3 regions of the Citrobacter sp. VF227 genome follow, and region 3 is predicted to be linked to each of the others. Evidence: predicted binding sites of a transcription regulator. Region 3 holds the regulator's gene; each other region holds the start of a gene.
The links. Region 3 encodes CRP, which controls carbon source genes, mostly activating them, when cyclic AMP is high. Its sites were predicted from a motif close to ATGTGANNNNNNTCACAT; they were not measured.

Region 1 (5,170 bases), on a different contig from region 3:
CCATGTGCCAGGTTTGCGTCAATAGGGGTGTCGCAAAAAAGCAAACGTTTAGCTCCGCGCATAAAAAACGGGTGGTAAAAAAAAGCAAACGATTATCCAGCGATCATACGCTGGTTTTCAACTGAACTTTGCCGCTTTTTACTCATTTCTTCTTATAACGCGCAATAAATAATCAGCCGATGCGCAAACGTTATCGTCAATGCGCAATCTGGCAACAATTTTCGCGGCGTGATTACAACATGAGTGTTCCTTTTTCACGCAAACTCGCGCAAAAAAACAGGTGAAGATGCGGGAATTTTTTTTGGCTAAAAAATAACCATTTCACTGGCAAATGGTGAGAGGTGGCTTACACTTACCTTATCAACACAAACCGGAACCTCCCCTAATGTGCTCGACTGAGGGGTGTTGATGTCGGGGGAAACCCTCCCGTGAACCAGCGGGATAGAGTGAAAGACAAAGACCGGAACCAAACTAAAGCGCCCTCTGTGGCGCTTTAGTTTTATACCAATCAATCGTCTTCCAGCAGCCGCGCCCCGGTTCCTTGCTCGCCCAGCTGATCGCCTGGGTTACGCAACGGGCAATCGCTGCGCGACAAGCAGCCGCAACCAATACACCCATCAAGCTCATCGCGCAGTGACACCAAAGTATGAATGCGTCGATCCAGCTCTTCACGCCATTGCGAAGAGAGTTGTTTCCACTCTTTAGCGCTAAGTGAATGTCCTTCAGGTAATACGCCCAGCGCGTCGCCGATCGTTGCCAGCGGGATCCCAATACGTTGAGCAATCTTGATAATCGCCACGTAACGCAACACATCACGTTTGTACCGACGCTGGTTACCGCTGTTGCGCATACTGCTGATTAACCCTTTGCTTTCATAGAAATGCAGGGTCGATACCGCCACACCGCTACGCTTTGCGACTTCACCTGGTGTGAGCAGCGCTTTTATTCGGGGTAATTTCTTTTCCATAAATTGCTTTACCTCAAGTTAACTTGAGGAATTATACTCACTCGCAGGCAAAACGACGAATCGAATACTGAAAAAGAGGCAGCCCTATGTCCCATCAGCAGATTATTCAGACCCTTATTGAATGGATTGATGAACATATTGATCAGCCGCTGAACATTGAGGCGGTTGCGAAAAAATCAGGTTACTCGAAGTGGTATTTACAGAGAATGTTCCGCACGGTGACGCGCCAGACGCTGGGCGACTACATCCGCCAACGCCGACTTCTGCTGGCGGCGGTTGAACTGAGGACGACTGAGCGACCTATTTTCGACATTGCGATGGATCTTGGTTATGTATCGCAACAAACCTTCTCTCGCGTGTTTCGTCGTGAGTTTGATCGTACTCCAAGCGATTACCGCCACCGCCTGTAAGATTATTGCCCGCTCTGCGTCAGTATGGCGGGCGACCGTTGTATCCAGCGTATGAACTCCTGCAGCGGCAGCGCTTTCGCAAAATACCAGCCCTGACAATACTGTACGCCGCGTTCCCGCAGCCACTCGACTTGCTCTGTCGTTTCAACCCCTTCAGCGATCGTCTTCAGATGTAAGCTTTGTGCCATCTCAATGATATGTTCGGCAATCATGTGGCTGGTACTGTTAGTGGACAGAGTACTAATAAATGATTTATCGATCTTCAGGATATCGACATTCAGCGCGGACAAATTATGTAGATTGGAATACCCCGTGCCAAAATCATCAAACGCCACTTCATAACCCGCCTGGCGGAACGCCTGGATTACCGGCGTCATTTTATCTACATCAACAAACCCGCGCTCCGTTACCTCAACTTTAATTTGTCGGGCCGCCACGGAGTACTCACGGTTTTTGTCAGTAATCAGGGCAATGAGTCGGGATGAATGAAAATCAGACGCGGAGAGATTTATCGAGATATAAAGCTGGGGATGTGCCGACAGAAAATACCCCAAATCGTTGAACACCTCTTCAACCACGTAATCCGTGATCCGCTCCATCATTCCCTCTTTTTCAGCCAGAGGAATAAACTCGCTCGGACTCATCACCTCACCTTTACAGTCCGGCCAGCGCAGCAAAGCCTCGGCCCCTACGCACTGACCGTTTGTGATATCAATGATCGGCTGGTAGTACAGGCACAGGTGACGTTTTTTGATTGCGCGTTTTAATAAACGACGGGGAGAGAGGTATTCCTGACGCGTACGCCACCACATTAACAGCATCAGGATGCTGCAGATAATCCCGAAAGGAACCGTTAATGCAGCCTCGTGATAAAAAATCGAATTTATGCGTTTATCCGAGGTCGACACAATAATCGCGATTGGCCGTTTTTCTGAACGCACAATAGTATAGAAGCGATCCGCCAACGGGAAGGTAGAGGCTTCGCCGCCCACCAGCGGCGAGAATTGATCAATGTGCGCCCCTTCGCTGGCAGAGAAAAAGGAATCCGTTACCGTGTCATACACGCCCCAGGACAGGTCAGGGTCATCTGACATGACTTCGCTGTAAGATAACGGATTGATGACGACAACGTAGTTTCCTCGTTGCATATACGTCATTCGGTAGCCAGCAAAAAACGGGGTATCGCGATAGTAATAGATCGAGATGTCCGGCGTACGTTTATAGTCTGCGGTCGGCATAATATAGGTAGTGGATGGCACCATCGACGTAGAGCACAAAAAATGATCGCCCTGGGCATAAATTAGCTCGCTGATATATAAACGACCGCGAATTATATTCAGCATACTTTTCTGATGTGTTGGGGTACACATCTCACCTTGATACAACTGGGCCATATCACGTGCTAAATCGGCTTGTTGGATCACTAATTCTGTTTTATTTAAGACCAGTTGAGCAAAAGAGTGAAGTTCATTACGGGTTTCGGACATCGCCCGGATTTGAGCAAACCATAATGCCAGCACCACGGGGAGCAATACCACCATGAATGTTCCCAGCAACTTCAGCATCTTGCGTCGCGCACTGTGATTCATGTCAGCCTTATGTCCCTGTTTTGTCTATGCCAGTACCTGTCACGGCAGTGATGCTATAAACACCAGCTAGTTAACTTGCATGAATCTATCAGTATTAGCAACAGACGTCTCTATGTAAAAGTCTGATAATAGTTGGGGATGATATTATTTTTCCGTAATGCAAACTTAAAGTTACGCTTATTTCACAATGTTATTATCCCGAGAACGTTAATTTTTTATGAGCACTATCCTGGTTGCATTTAAGAAATTCATTAAATTTTTTTAACAATTAATTTAAGATGAATTAAACTAGTGGCGTAAATGCACCTTTAAGATTGATTATTTAGTATCAGTAGCCTTTTCAAAAATAACCATACATTAATAATGGTTATAATCCAGCAAAAATAACGTCCAGCACTGGTGAACAAACGAACACTTGTGATATAGTTCACAAAAATCATGTAACAGAAACAATGTTTCATTCATGTTATTGCCCGTCGATAGCCAGAGTACTACACCCTCGGTGAACACCCCCGCGCTGTCCTGGGCATCCAGACTTTCTGAGGACGTTTTTCATGGCAACAATAACAACTGGCGTGGTTCTTCTGCGGTGGCAATTACTCAGTGCAGTGCTGATGTTTTTAGCCAGTACGCTCAATATCCGTTTTCGTAAATCAGACTATATTGGCCTGGCCGTCATTAGCAGCGGTTTAGGGTTGGTTTTTGCCTGCTGGTTTGCGACCGGATTGCTCGGCATAACCCTGGTGGATATTTCCACGATCTGGAAGAATATTGAAACCGTGATGGTCGAAATGATGAGCCACACACCGCCAGAATGGCCGATGGTGTTGAACTGATAACAACAGTGTGTCCGACCAGAATATACCCGGTCGGACACCGTTTTAAGCGATAACGATTCTACTGACGTTCCGGTAACCGCTTACCACTCCATACGGAACCCTGCGTTCACCTGCCAGTTCATATCAATGTCGCCTCCAGCTGACCTTTCCAGGTCAACGTACAGTCGAGAATTATTGTTCTGAGTGAGATGGATATTGGTTCCAATACCGTAGTTGATCCACGAGTCACTTCCTCCCTCGCGGACCGTCATGGACGCGTCTTTACCCCACACAGTGACATCACGATCGCCAGCAAACTCATGCAGCAGATCCAGCTTCACATAAATGTCGCTGTCCGGGCGTTCTTCAAATCGATAACCTCCTCGCAATCCGACACGACCGATCACGCTATCGATATCATTCTGACGAACCCGTAGCCCGCTGCTGGTGGTATAACGAGCTTCATCCAACCGGGTATACACGAGCTGTGCTTGCGGTTCGATGAAAGAGGATTCTCCCAGACTAAACTCACGACCATATTCTGCGCTGGCGCTAATTGACCACGTACTGCTATCCGCCACCCCCATATTGCCGTACACATTTCGGTAGTTAAAATCACTCTCATGGCGGCTATATTTCAGTACCAGATCCAGGTAGTCTTGTTTCTCCGGACGGTTCCATGCAGCATAAAGTGAACCACCGTAGCTCTTGTTATCGCCCGTGCCATAAGTAAAGTCAGCGTTACCTCTCATGTAATGCGCCGCAATACCTCGCGTCCAGACTGATTGTTCACTTTCTTCTTTATTGTCATAACCCAGTTGCCAGAAGCTGTACAAGTTTTTGAAGTAGCTGCCATTATCGCTTTCCATTTCGCCGCCTTTATAACGTATCCACAGACCATTTTGCTGTTGGTTCTGGCGTAATTCCCCTAAACGTTTATTCAGGCTGTCGATTTCGAGACGGGCGGTGGCCACCGCGTAGTTTAACCCGGCATTAGCAATCGCGGTGTTGCTACCCGCACTGGCTTTTGTTGAAACCCCCGTAATATACCAGTTTGTGCCATACTGGCTTCCCGGATCACCTTCCCGAATATCAGAACGCAGTAGCGGTTTATAGTCGTATACATACTCGTTAGTGATATCGATTTTATCGTAAGCTTCGAACATCACATTGCTGGCGGCATCGGCAACCCAGATATCTTCTTGCAGATCGCTAAGCTTATTAATATTTAACGCCTCAATAGCATGAGTTCCCCCCGTGCTACTCTTAACGACTTCGATAAAGTCGCTCCCATTACGCCGCTGCTCATCGGTTTTATTTGTATTTACATCAATCAGGAAAATACCGTTGTTGCCTTTCAGATCGTGAATCTTCACGGTTTCGTTG
Region 2 (5,170 bases), on a different contig from region 3:
CTCTTCAGACAGGTCGATCATATGAGAAGAGAACAGCGGTTTGCCGGTTGCTGCGAAGTGTTTTTCACCCGCGTCCAGCAGACCGTCGATCCACGGCAGCAGTTTCTTCGCGCAGTGGTCAGTGTGCAGGATAACCGGAACACCGTAGTGCTCAGCCATCTGGTGAACGTGATGCGCGCCAGAGATAGCACCCAGGATTGCAGCACCCTGAGGAATGTCGGACTTCACGCCTTTACCCGCGATGAAAGAAGCACCACCGTTGGAGAATTGTACGATTACCGGCGCTTTAACTTTTGCAGCAGTTTCCAAAACGGCGTTGATGGAGTCGGTACCCACGCAGTTAACAGCTGGCAGAGCAAAGTTGTTTTCTTTAGCTACCTGGAAAACTTTCTGTACGTCATCACCAGTGATTACGCCTGGTTTTACGAAATCAAAAATTTTAGACATTTTACGAGTCCTGTATCTTCGGCCTTGGAAAGGGCGCGCGCCCTAAAGCGCGCTAAAATAAGGGCAGGTTTCCCTGCCCATTAAATTCTTACTTTTTAGCACGCTCTTCGAGCATGGCTACTGCTGGCAGTACTTTACCTTCGACGAATTCGAGGAATGCGCCGCCGCCAGTAGAGATGTAGGAGATTTTGTCAGCAATGCCGAACAGGTCGATTGCTGCCAGGGTGTCACCGCCGCCTGCGATAGAGAACGCTTCGCTGTCTGCGATGGCATTAGCAACGATTTCAGTACCTTTGCGGAAGTTCGGGAATTCGAACACGCCAACCGGGCCGTTCCACAGAATGGTTTTCGCATTCTTCAGGATGTCAGCCAACTGCTGTGCAGAAGCGTCGCCGATGTCCAGGATCTGTTCGTCTTCTTTAACGTCGCTAACGGATTTCAGAGTAGCCGGTGCGGTTTCAGAGAATTCAGTCGCTACGCGAACGTCGGTCGGAACCGGAATGTCGCAAGTGGTCAGCAGACGCTTAGCTTCGTCAACGAGATCTGCTTCGTACAGAGATTTGCCCACGTTGTGGCCTTGAGCAGCAACGAAGGTGTTCGCGATACCACCGCCAACAATCAGCTGGTCAGCGATTTTTGACAGGGAGTCCAGAACGGTCAGTTTGGTAGAAACTTTAGAACCACCAACGATAGCAACCATCGGACGAGCAGGTTCTTTCAGCGCTTTACCCAGTGCATCCAGCTCGGCAGCCAACAGCGGACCTGCACAAGCTACATCGGCGAATTTACCGATACCGTGAGTAGACGCCTGCGCACGGTGAGCGGTACCGAAAGCATCCATAACGAATACGTCGCACAGAGCAGCATATTTTTTGGACAGTGCTTCGTCGTCTTTCTTCTCGCCTTTGTTAAAGCGAACGTTTTCCAGAACAACCAGTTCACCGGCAGCGACTTCAACGCCGTCCAGGTAATCTTTTACCAGGCGAACCGGAGCAGACAGTTTGTCTTTCAGGTAGTTAACAACCGGCAGCAGAGAGAATTCTTCGTTGTACTCGCCTTCGGTAGGACGACCCAGGTGGGAAGTTACCATCACTTTAGCACCCTGTTTCAGGGCCAGTTCGATGGTCGGCAGGGAAGCACGAATACGTGCATCGCTGGTTACTTTCCCTTCTTTAACTGGTACGTTCAGGTCCGCACGGATAAAAACGCGTTTACCAGCCAGATCCAGATCGGTCATCTTAATTACAGACATGGTGAATCCTCTCGTTGATTCATAAAGTTTTGTCGACGCTCAAGCGTCGAGCCTGAAACCAATAGCAGCCATCGCTAACGTCGTGTCGAGCATACGGTTAGCAAAGCCCCATTCATTATCACACCAGACCAGCGTTTTGATCAGGTGAGCGCCACTCACGCGCGTTTGCGTACCATCAACGATGGCGCTGTGCGGGTCGTGGTTAAAATCTACAGAGACCAACGGTAATTCCGTATAGTCAACTATACCATGAAATGCACCCTGTGCTGCTTTTTGCAGCAACTGGTTGACTTCACTGGCTTTTACTGGTTTTTTCACCGTCACGCTTAAGTCGATCGCCGTCACATTTATGGTTGGTACACGCACCGCAATCGCTTCAAAACGATCGTTAAACTGCGGGAAAATTCTCGTGATGCCCGCCGCCAGTTTAGTATCAACCGGAATGATCGACTGACTGGCCGCTCGTGTGCGACGCAAGTCAGGATGATAAGCATCAATAACCTGCTGATCGTGCATCGCGGAGTGGATCGTGGTGACGGTACCAGACTCAATGCCGTAAGCATCATCCAGCAATTTAATGACGGGTATTATACAATTCGTGGTGCAGGAGGCATTGGAAACGATCCGGTGCTCAGCGCGCAGCTGATCCTGATTAACGCCAAACACAACGGTTGCGTCGATGTCGTGACTACCAGGATGTGAAAAGAGCACTTTCTTTGCGCCGGCGGCAATATGCGCCTCTCCGTGTTCGCGACTGCCGAAGACCCCCGTACAATCCAGCACAACGTCGACACCCAGTTCGCGCCATGGAAGCGCATCGAGCGTTCGCTCATGCAGAATGCGGATCGCGTCATCGCCAACGATGAGCTGGTCTCGTTCCTGACGAACATCCCAGGCAAAACGCCCATGGCTGGTGTCATATTTCAACAAATGCGCCATGCCTGCAGCATCCGCCAGTTCGTTGATTGCCACCACGGTGATTTCCGCCCGACGCCCGGATTCATACAAAGCACGAACCACGTTGCGTCCGATGCGACCGAAACCATTAATCGCTACGCGTACGGTCATAGGTCTCCTGCAAGGATTTCTCAGAAACGATGTGGCAGACAGAGTAATGCAGCAAATCGCTCAGGGAAACCTTACCTGTCGCAAACTGCGACTAATTGGTTAATTGTCGAACATTTAATCGACTGAAACGCTTCAGCTAGAATAAGCGAAACGAGGAATAAAAGGAATGATTGTCCAGCAACAGAACACAGTTATCTGACTTACGTCACATTTTAACGTCCTTCAACGCGACTTTTATTCCATATTCCAGAATTACGAATAACCGTAGCAAGATTATTTCATTGCCATGTCACAAATCCTGATTTATATCAGAAAGCGCCTTAACCCGCGTCTATATTATCAGCGCTACGTCCGAGTCTCGGAGTTCCTCAACTATGACAACATTCTATTCCCAACCATCTGAAGCTCGCTTTCATGCGCTGCGTTTACTACCCGGCGAGGAAGTCTTTTCAGCGCTACATGCGTTTATCCAGCAACATCAACTACAGGCAGCCTGGATAGCGGGTTGCACCGGCAGTTTGACCAACGTTGCTCTGCGCTTCGCCGGATGTGAAGAAACCACATTACACACGGGGACGTGGGAAATTATCTCTCTGAACGGCACGCTGGAACTTACCGGCGAGCATCTCCATCTGGCGATTGCCGACCAGCACGGCGCAATGCTGGGCGGACACATGATGCCGGGTTGTACCGTGCGAACCACGCTGGAACTGGTGATTGGCGAGTTGGCGTCTCTGGCATTCAGCCGACAGCCCTGCGCCGTCTCCGGTTATGACGAACTGGTTATTTCATCCCGCTAACGCTTCACTTATTCGAGGTCTTCTATGGCGCGTCGCCAATTTTCCAGCCAGTCTCTGGTACTTATTGTCATTGCTATCGCCATCAACATGGTCGGCGGGCAACTCATCAGCATGTTGAAATTGCCTATTTTTCTCGACTCGATTGGCACGTTGATCAGCGCGGTGCTGTTAGGCCCGGTCGTGGGGATGCTAACCGGATTACTCACTAACCTGTTGTGGGGGCTTTTGACCGATCCTATTGCCGCCGCCTTCGCGCCTGTGGCGATGGTTATTGGACTGGTTGCCGGTTGGCTGGCACGGGCTGGATGGTTTCGCACCTTACCCAAAGTCGTGGTCAGCGGCGTGATCATCACACTTGCCGTGACCCTCGTTGCCGTGCCGATTCGCACGACCCTGTTTGGCGGCGTCACTGGCAGCGGTGCCGATCTTTTTGTTGCCTGGATGCACTCGGTCGGTCAGAACCTGGTGGAGTCCGTCGCCATCACCGTCATCGGAGCGAATCTGGTCGATAAAATCCTCACGGCAATCATCGTCTGGGTGCTGCTGCGACAACTTCCGCTGCGCACCACGCGTCATTTCCCTACGATGTCTGCCGTGCGCTAAATGCATCCGTTTACGTCGTTAACTCTGTGGGCGCTTGCCGCCTGCTCCACGCTCCTGCTGCCAGCCGGAGTGCCGCTCAGCTTGTACGGCGCCGCGACGTTCGTCAGTTTGTTATGTATGAAGGCTACGCGGTCGCGAGCGAAATACGTACTTTGGCTGATGATCCCCTTAGGGCTGGGGTTATGGCTGGTACACGGCGGATGGCTTACCGAGTGGATTAGCGGACAGCCACGCACGCCAGAGCGCTGGGCCAATGCCGTTACGCTCTGGCTGAGGATCCTGGCCATTGTGTCGACATCGCAGATATGGATGCAGTACGTACCGGTTTCGCGCTTTATGCGTGCCCTGTTCGCTTCCCGTCTGCCACCAGGCGTTGCCTACCTGTTTGCTGGCCCGCTGCTGGTGGTTGAACAACTCAAACGACAGCTGGCAATAATTCATGAGGCTCAGCGCGCACGCGGCGTACCGCTGGATGAGTCCTGGTACCAGCGTTTACGCGCCATGCCGGCATTGATTGTGCCGCTTACCCATAACGCGCTCAATGACCTGGCCGTTCGCGGTGCAGCGCTCGATATGCGGGGATTTCGCCTGCATCTCACTCGCACCACGCTTTGGGCGCCGCCAGACAGCACCTTACAACGTCTGGCCCGCTACGGCATGGCAGTTCTGATGGCGGTTGAGACCGGAGTCTGGATATGGTTACGTTAGAGCAGTTTCGCTATATTCCAACGCACGCTATGCGGCCATCCGTCTGTTACGACTTCCATTACGCCAGACCGGGTATGGTGGCTGTTTTTGGCGAGAACGGCAGCGGGAAAAGCACACTGGCGCAGCTGATGGCTGGCTGGTACCCCGATTTCCTTCCGGGAGATATTGAAGGCACAGGCACGCTCCTGGGTAATCCCATCGGGCAACTGTCGCTGGTCGAGCAGTCGAGTACCATCCAGCTTGTGCAGCAGTCACCTTACCTGCAGCTTTCAGGTTGTACTTTCAGCGTGGA
Region 3 (5,170 bases):
TGACAACGTATCTGGAGACTTCATCATGATTATTCCCTGGCAAGACATCTCCCCGGACGCGCTGGACAATCTGCTTGAAAGCTTTGTCTTGCGCGAAGGCACCGATTATGGTGAACATGAACGCTCGCTCGAACAAAAAGTCGCCGACGTCAAACGCCAACTACAATCAGGTGAAGCCGTGCTGGTGTGGTCCGAATTGCATGAAACGGTCAACATTATGCCGAGGAAGCAGATTCGCGAGTAATCCGTAGCCGCCGGCCGACTTTACTATAATTACAACCATTTCATGGAGTTGTTATGTCTGCCAAACATCCGGTGATTGCGGTAACAGGATCCAGCGGCGCGGGGACCACCACCACCAGCCTCGCGTTTCGTAAAATATTCGCGCAGTTAAATCTGCGCGCCGCCGAGGTGGAAGGCGACAGTTTTCATCGCTATACCCGCCCGGAAATGGACATGGCGATTCGCAAAGCGCGCGATGCCGGGCGGCATATCAGCTATTTCGGCCCCGAAGCTAACGACTTCGGTCTGCTGGAGCAAACCTTCATTGAATACGGTCAGACGGGCAAAGGTCAGTCGCGTAAATATCTGCACACCTACGATGAGGCCGTACCGTGGAATCAGGTTCCGGGGACATTTACGCCCTGGCAGCCGCTGCCTGAACCGACGGATGTCCTGTTCTATGAGGGACTTCACGGCGGCGTTGTCACCCCGCAGCAAAATGTGGCCCGGCATGTCGATCTGTTGGTTGGTGTGGTGCCGATCGTGAACCTGGAGTGGATCCAGAAGCTGACCCGCGATACCAGCGAGCGTGGACACTCGCGTGAAGCGGTGATGGACTCGGTGGTGCGTTCAATGGACGATTATATCAATTACATCACGCCGCAGTTTTCTCGTACGCATATCAACTTTCAGCGCGTACCGACTGTAGATACCTCTAACCCCTTTGCCGCCAAGAGTATTCCGTCACTCGATGAAAGCTTTGTCGTGATTCATTTTCGTAATCTGGAAGGGATCGATTTCCCATGGCTACTGGCCATGCTGCAGGGCTCATTCATTTCTCATATCAATACATTGGTTGTTCCGGGCGGGAAAATGGGTCTGGCGATGGAATTGATTATGCTGCCGCTAGTCCAGCGACTGATGGAAGGTAAAAAGATAGAGTAAGGTGTTTTTTTGCCGGATGGCGGATAATGCCTTATCCGGCCTACGCGTTTAAATCCTGTAGGCCTGATAAGTATATCGCCATCAGGCATAACATCACGAAGCGGCAACCACTTCATAGGAGTGGGTAATGTTCACCGCCTTTTCCAGCATCAGCGCCACGGAGCAATATTTTTCCGCCGAAAGATCGACCGCGCGAGCGACGGACGCATCTTTCAGATCGTTACCCGTTACAACGAAATGCAGGTTGATGTGGGTAAACAGGCGTGGCGCTTCATCACGACGCTCGGAGGTCAGCTTCACTTCGCAGTTGGTCACATCCTGACGACCCTTTTGCAGGATCGACACCACATCAATTGCGCTGCAACCGCCCGCAGCCATTAAGACCATTTCCATCGGGCTCGGCGCTTTATCACCGGAGTTACCGTCCATCAAAATCTGGTGGCCAGAGGCGGACTCACCGAGGAAGGTTAACCCTTCAACCCACTTAACACGTGCTTGCATATTTTATTACTCCGATGCATCAATTTTCCTGACAGATTACGCGCACACAACAAATCTCGCAACGGAAGGCGACCTGCGTCATGCTGAAGCGAGACACCAGGAGACACACGGCGAAAGCTATGCTAAAACAGTCAGGATGCTACAGTAATACATTGACGTACTGCATGTATGCAGAGGACATCACATTACAGGCCGTCGCACGTATTGACAGCCCCCTTCCCAGGTAGCGGGAAGCACATTTTTGCAAACCCAGAGGCAGGTAATATTTTGGCTCTGGAGACAGCTTATAACAGAGGATAACCGCGCATGGTGCTTGGCAAACCGCAAACAGACCCGACTCTCGAATGGTTCTTGTCTCATTGCCATATTCATAAGTACCCATCGAAGAGCACGCTGATTCACCAGGGTGAAAAAGCGGAAACGTTGTACTACATCGTTAAAGGCTCAGTGGCAGTGCTGATCAAAGATGAAGAAGGGAAAGAAATGATCCTTTCTTATCTGAATCAGGGCGATTTTATTGGTGAATTAGGCCTCTTCGAAGAAGGTCAGGAACGCAGCGCCTGGGTCCGTGCTAAAACTGCATGTGAAGTCGCTGAGATTTCGTACAAAAAATTTCGCCAATTAATCCAGGTCAATCCAGATATTCTGATGCGCCTGTCCTCTCAGATGGCTCGCCGTCTGCAGGTCACGTCTGAAAAAGTTGGCAACCTTGCCTTCCTCGACGTTACCGGTCGTATCGCGCAGACTCTGCTGAATCTGGCGAAACAGCCTGACGCGATGACCCACCCGGACGGCATGCAGATTAAAATCACCCGCCAGGAAATCGGCCAGATCGTTGGCTGTTCCCGTGAGACCGTTGGTCGTATTCTGAAGATGCTGGAAGATCAGAATCTGATCTCCGCACACGGTAAGACCATCGTCGTCTACGGCACACGTTAACCCCATCGAAGTGGCGCGTTACCCCGTAATGCGCCACTTTTGTTTGCACCGATGTGGCGAAGACTGATATATCACCCTGAGATCAACTACGCACTACGACAGACGCTGGTGCTATGTTTACCTGTGGCCGTCGGTCTGATCATCGGGCAGCTTCATCTGGGGCTCCTCTTCTCCCTCGTCCCTGCCTGCTGCAATATTGCCGGTCTTGATACCCCGCATAAGCGCTTTTTCAAACGCTTAGTGATTGGTGCGTCTTTGTTTGCCGGATGCAGTCTGATCATGCAGATACTGCTGGCACAGACTATACCGCTGCCGCTGATCCTCACTGGCCTGACGCTGATTCTTGGTGTAACCGCTGAATTAGGCCCTCTGCATGCACGACTACTACCTGCCTCGCTTATCGCGGCAATTTTCACGCTCAGCCTGGCCGGGAACATGCCCGTCTGGGAGCCACTGCTGATCTACGCGTTGGGTACATTGTGGTACGGCCTGTTCAACTGGTTCTGGTTCTGGATGTGGCGTGAGCAGCCGCTGCGTGAGTCGCTCAGCTTGTTGTATCGTGAATTAGCCGATTACTGTGAGGCCAAATACAGCCTCCTGACTCAGCATGCCGATCCGGAAAAAGCGCTACCCCCCCTGCTTGTGCGCCAACAAAAAGCGGTAGATTTGATTACCCAGTGCTATCAGCAAATGCATATGCTGTCGGCACATCGCAACAACGATTATAAGCGCCTGCTACGTGCCTTTCAGGAGGCGCTCGATTTACAGGAACATATTTCCGTCAGCCTCCACCAGCCGGAAGAGGTGCAAAAGCTGGTCGAACGTAGCCACGCCGAACAGGTGATCCGCTGGAACGCGCGCACCGTCGCCGAACGCCTTCGCGTTCTGGCCGATGACATTTTGTATCACCGCTTGCCAACACGTTTTTCAATGGATAAACAAATTGGCACGCTGGAGAAAATTGCCAACCAACATCCGGACAATCCGGTAGGACAATTTTGTTACTGGCACTTCAGCCGTATTGCCCGCGTGCTACGCACCCAGCGCCCACTGTATGCCCGGGATTTAATGGCTGACAAGCAGCGTCGGCTGCCGCTGATCCCTGCCCTGAAAAGCTATCTGTCGTTGAAATCCCCGGCGCTGCGTAATGCCGGACGCATCAGCGTCATGTTGAGCATTGCCAGCCTGATGGGCAGCGCCTTACACCTGCCAAAACCCTATTGGATTTTGATGACAATCCTGTTCGTCACGCAAAATGGCTACGGGGCGACCCGGGTACGTATTTTACACCGTTCAGTAGGGACGCTCGTTGGCCTGGTGATCGCTGGCGTCACACTGCACTTTCATATTCAGGAGAGTTACACGCTGGCAGGCATGCTGCTGATAACCCTGGTGAGTTATCTGACCATCCGTAAAAACTACGGCTGGGCTACCGTCGGCTTTACGGTCACCGCGGTATACACCCTGCAGTTGCTGACACTGAACGGGGAACAGTTTATCGTGCCGCGGTTTATCGATACGGTCACTGGTTGCCTAATCGCCTTTGGCGGGATGCTCTGGCTATGGCCGCAGTGGCAGAGCGGCCTGCTGCGTAAAAACGCCCACGATGCGTTAGAAGCCGATCAGGAAGCCATCCGCCTGATCCTTAGCAACGATCCGCAGGCCACACCGCTGGCGTATCAACGCATGCGGGTCAACCAGGCGCATAACACGTTGTTCAACTCACTTAACCAGGCGATGCAGGAGCCAGGATTCAACTCGCACTATCTGGCGGACATGAAACTGTGGGTTACGCATAGCCAGTTCATCGTCGAACACATCAACGCGATGACCACGCTGGCAAGGGAACATACGATGCTGACGCCGGATTTGGCGCAGCGGTATCTGGAGTCCTGTGAAATTGCGATCCAGCGCTGTCAGCAACGGCTGGAATATGACGGCCCAGGAAGCTCCGGCGATGTAAATATTCTCGAGGCGCCAGAGATGCTGTCCCACGGGCCTTTAAGTACCCTTGAGCAGCATCTACAGCGGATATTAGGGCATCTGAACACCATGCATACCATTTCGTCGGTAGCATGGCGTCAGCGACCGCATCACGGGATCTGGCTGAGCCGCCGGTTGCGGGATATGAAGGGTTAAGATCGACTGCCAGATGCGCTACGCTTATCCGGCCTAAGATCGTCAAGCCACCACTTTCGCCACGGCCTGCGCGAAGCGCTGCATCCCTTCATCGATATCGGTCTGCTCCACCACCAGCGACGGCGCGAAACGCATCACGTCCGGTCCGGCGTTCAGTACCATCACGCCTTCATTCGCCGCGGCGTACAAGAAATCACGCGCCCGGCCTTTAAACTGCGGCTTCAGTTCGGCGCCAATCAGCAGTCCCATACCGCGAATGTCGCTGAAAATGTCAAACTGCTGGTCAATTTTCTGCAAATGCTGAACAAACGCCTGGCGTTTGGCCTGAATACCTTCCAGCACTTCCGGCGTGTTGATGATATCAAACGCAGCTCCCGCAACCGCACAGGCCAGCGGATTACCGCCATAAGTGGAACCATGCGAG

Region 1: the regulator CRP is predicted to act here: its motif matches at 3,382-3,399, upstream of ACU8YC_RS20850 (YjcB family protein).
Region 2: the regulator CRP is predicted to act here: its motif matches at 2,961-2,978, upstream of epd (erythrose-4-phosphate dehydrogenase).

What each region holds. Positions count from the first base shown of each region.
Region 1 covers NZ_JBRFVF010000009.1:64,221-69,390, reverse strand. Annotated here, with positions in the region: gene soxR (redox-sensitive transcriptional activator SoxR) at 509-967, opposite strand; gene soxS (superoxide response transcriptional regulator SoxS) at 1,054-1,377, shown strand; gene ACU8YC_RS20855 (EAL domain-containing protein) at 1,380-2,966, opposite strand; gene ACU8YC_RS20850 (YjcB family protein) at 3,521-3,802, shown strand; partial or broken gene ACU8YC_RS20845 (autotransporter outer membrane beta-barrel domain-containing protein) at 3,886-5,170, opposite strand, start outside.
Region 2 covers NZ_JBRFVF010000004.1:176,083-181,252, forward strand. Annotated here, with positions in the region: gene fbaA (class II fructose-bisphosphate aldolase) at 1-447, opposite strand, end outside; gene pgk (phosphoglycerate kinase) at 536-1,699, opposite strand; gene epd (erythrose-4-phosphate dehydrogenase) at 1,739-2,767, opposite strand; gene ACU8YC_RS15390 (PPC domain-containing DNA-binding protein) at 3,142-3,567, shown strand; gene ACU8YC_RS15395 (ECF transporter S component) at 3,592-4,170, shown strand; gene ACU8YC_RS15400 (energy-coupling factor transporter transmembrane component T) at 4,171-4,878, shown strand; gene ACU8YC_RS15405 (ABC transporter ATP-binding protein) at 4,866-5,170, shown strand, end outside.
Region 3 covers NZ_JBRFVF010000005.1:13,431-18,600, forward strand. Annotated here, with positions in the region: partial or broken gene ACU8YC_RS16385 (hydrolase) at 1-29, shown strand, start outside; gene ACU8YC_RS16390 (YheU family protein) at 26-244, shown strand; gene ACU8YC_RS16395 (phosphoribulokinase) at 298-1,167, shown strand; gene ACU8YC_RS16400 (OsmC family protein) at 1,261-1,668, opposite strand; gene crp (cAMP-activated global transcriptional regulator CRP) at 1,975-2,607, shown strand; gene ACU8YC_RS16410 (YccS/YhfK family putative transporter) at 2,659-4,746, shown strand; gene argD (bifunctional acetylornithine/succinyldiaminopimelate transaminase) at 4,789-5,170, opposite strand, start outside.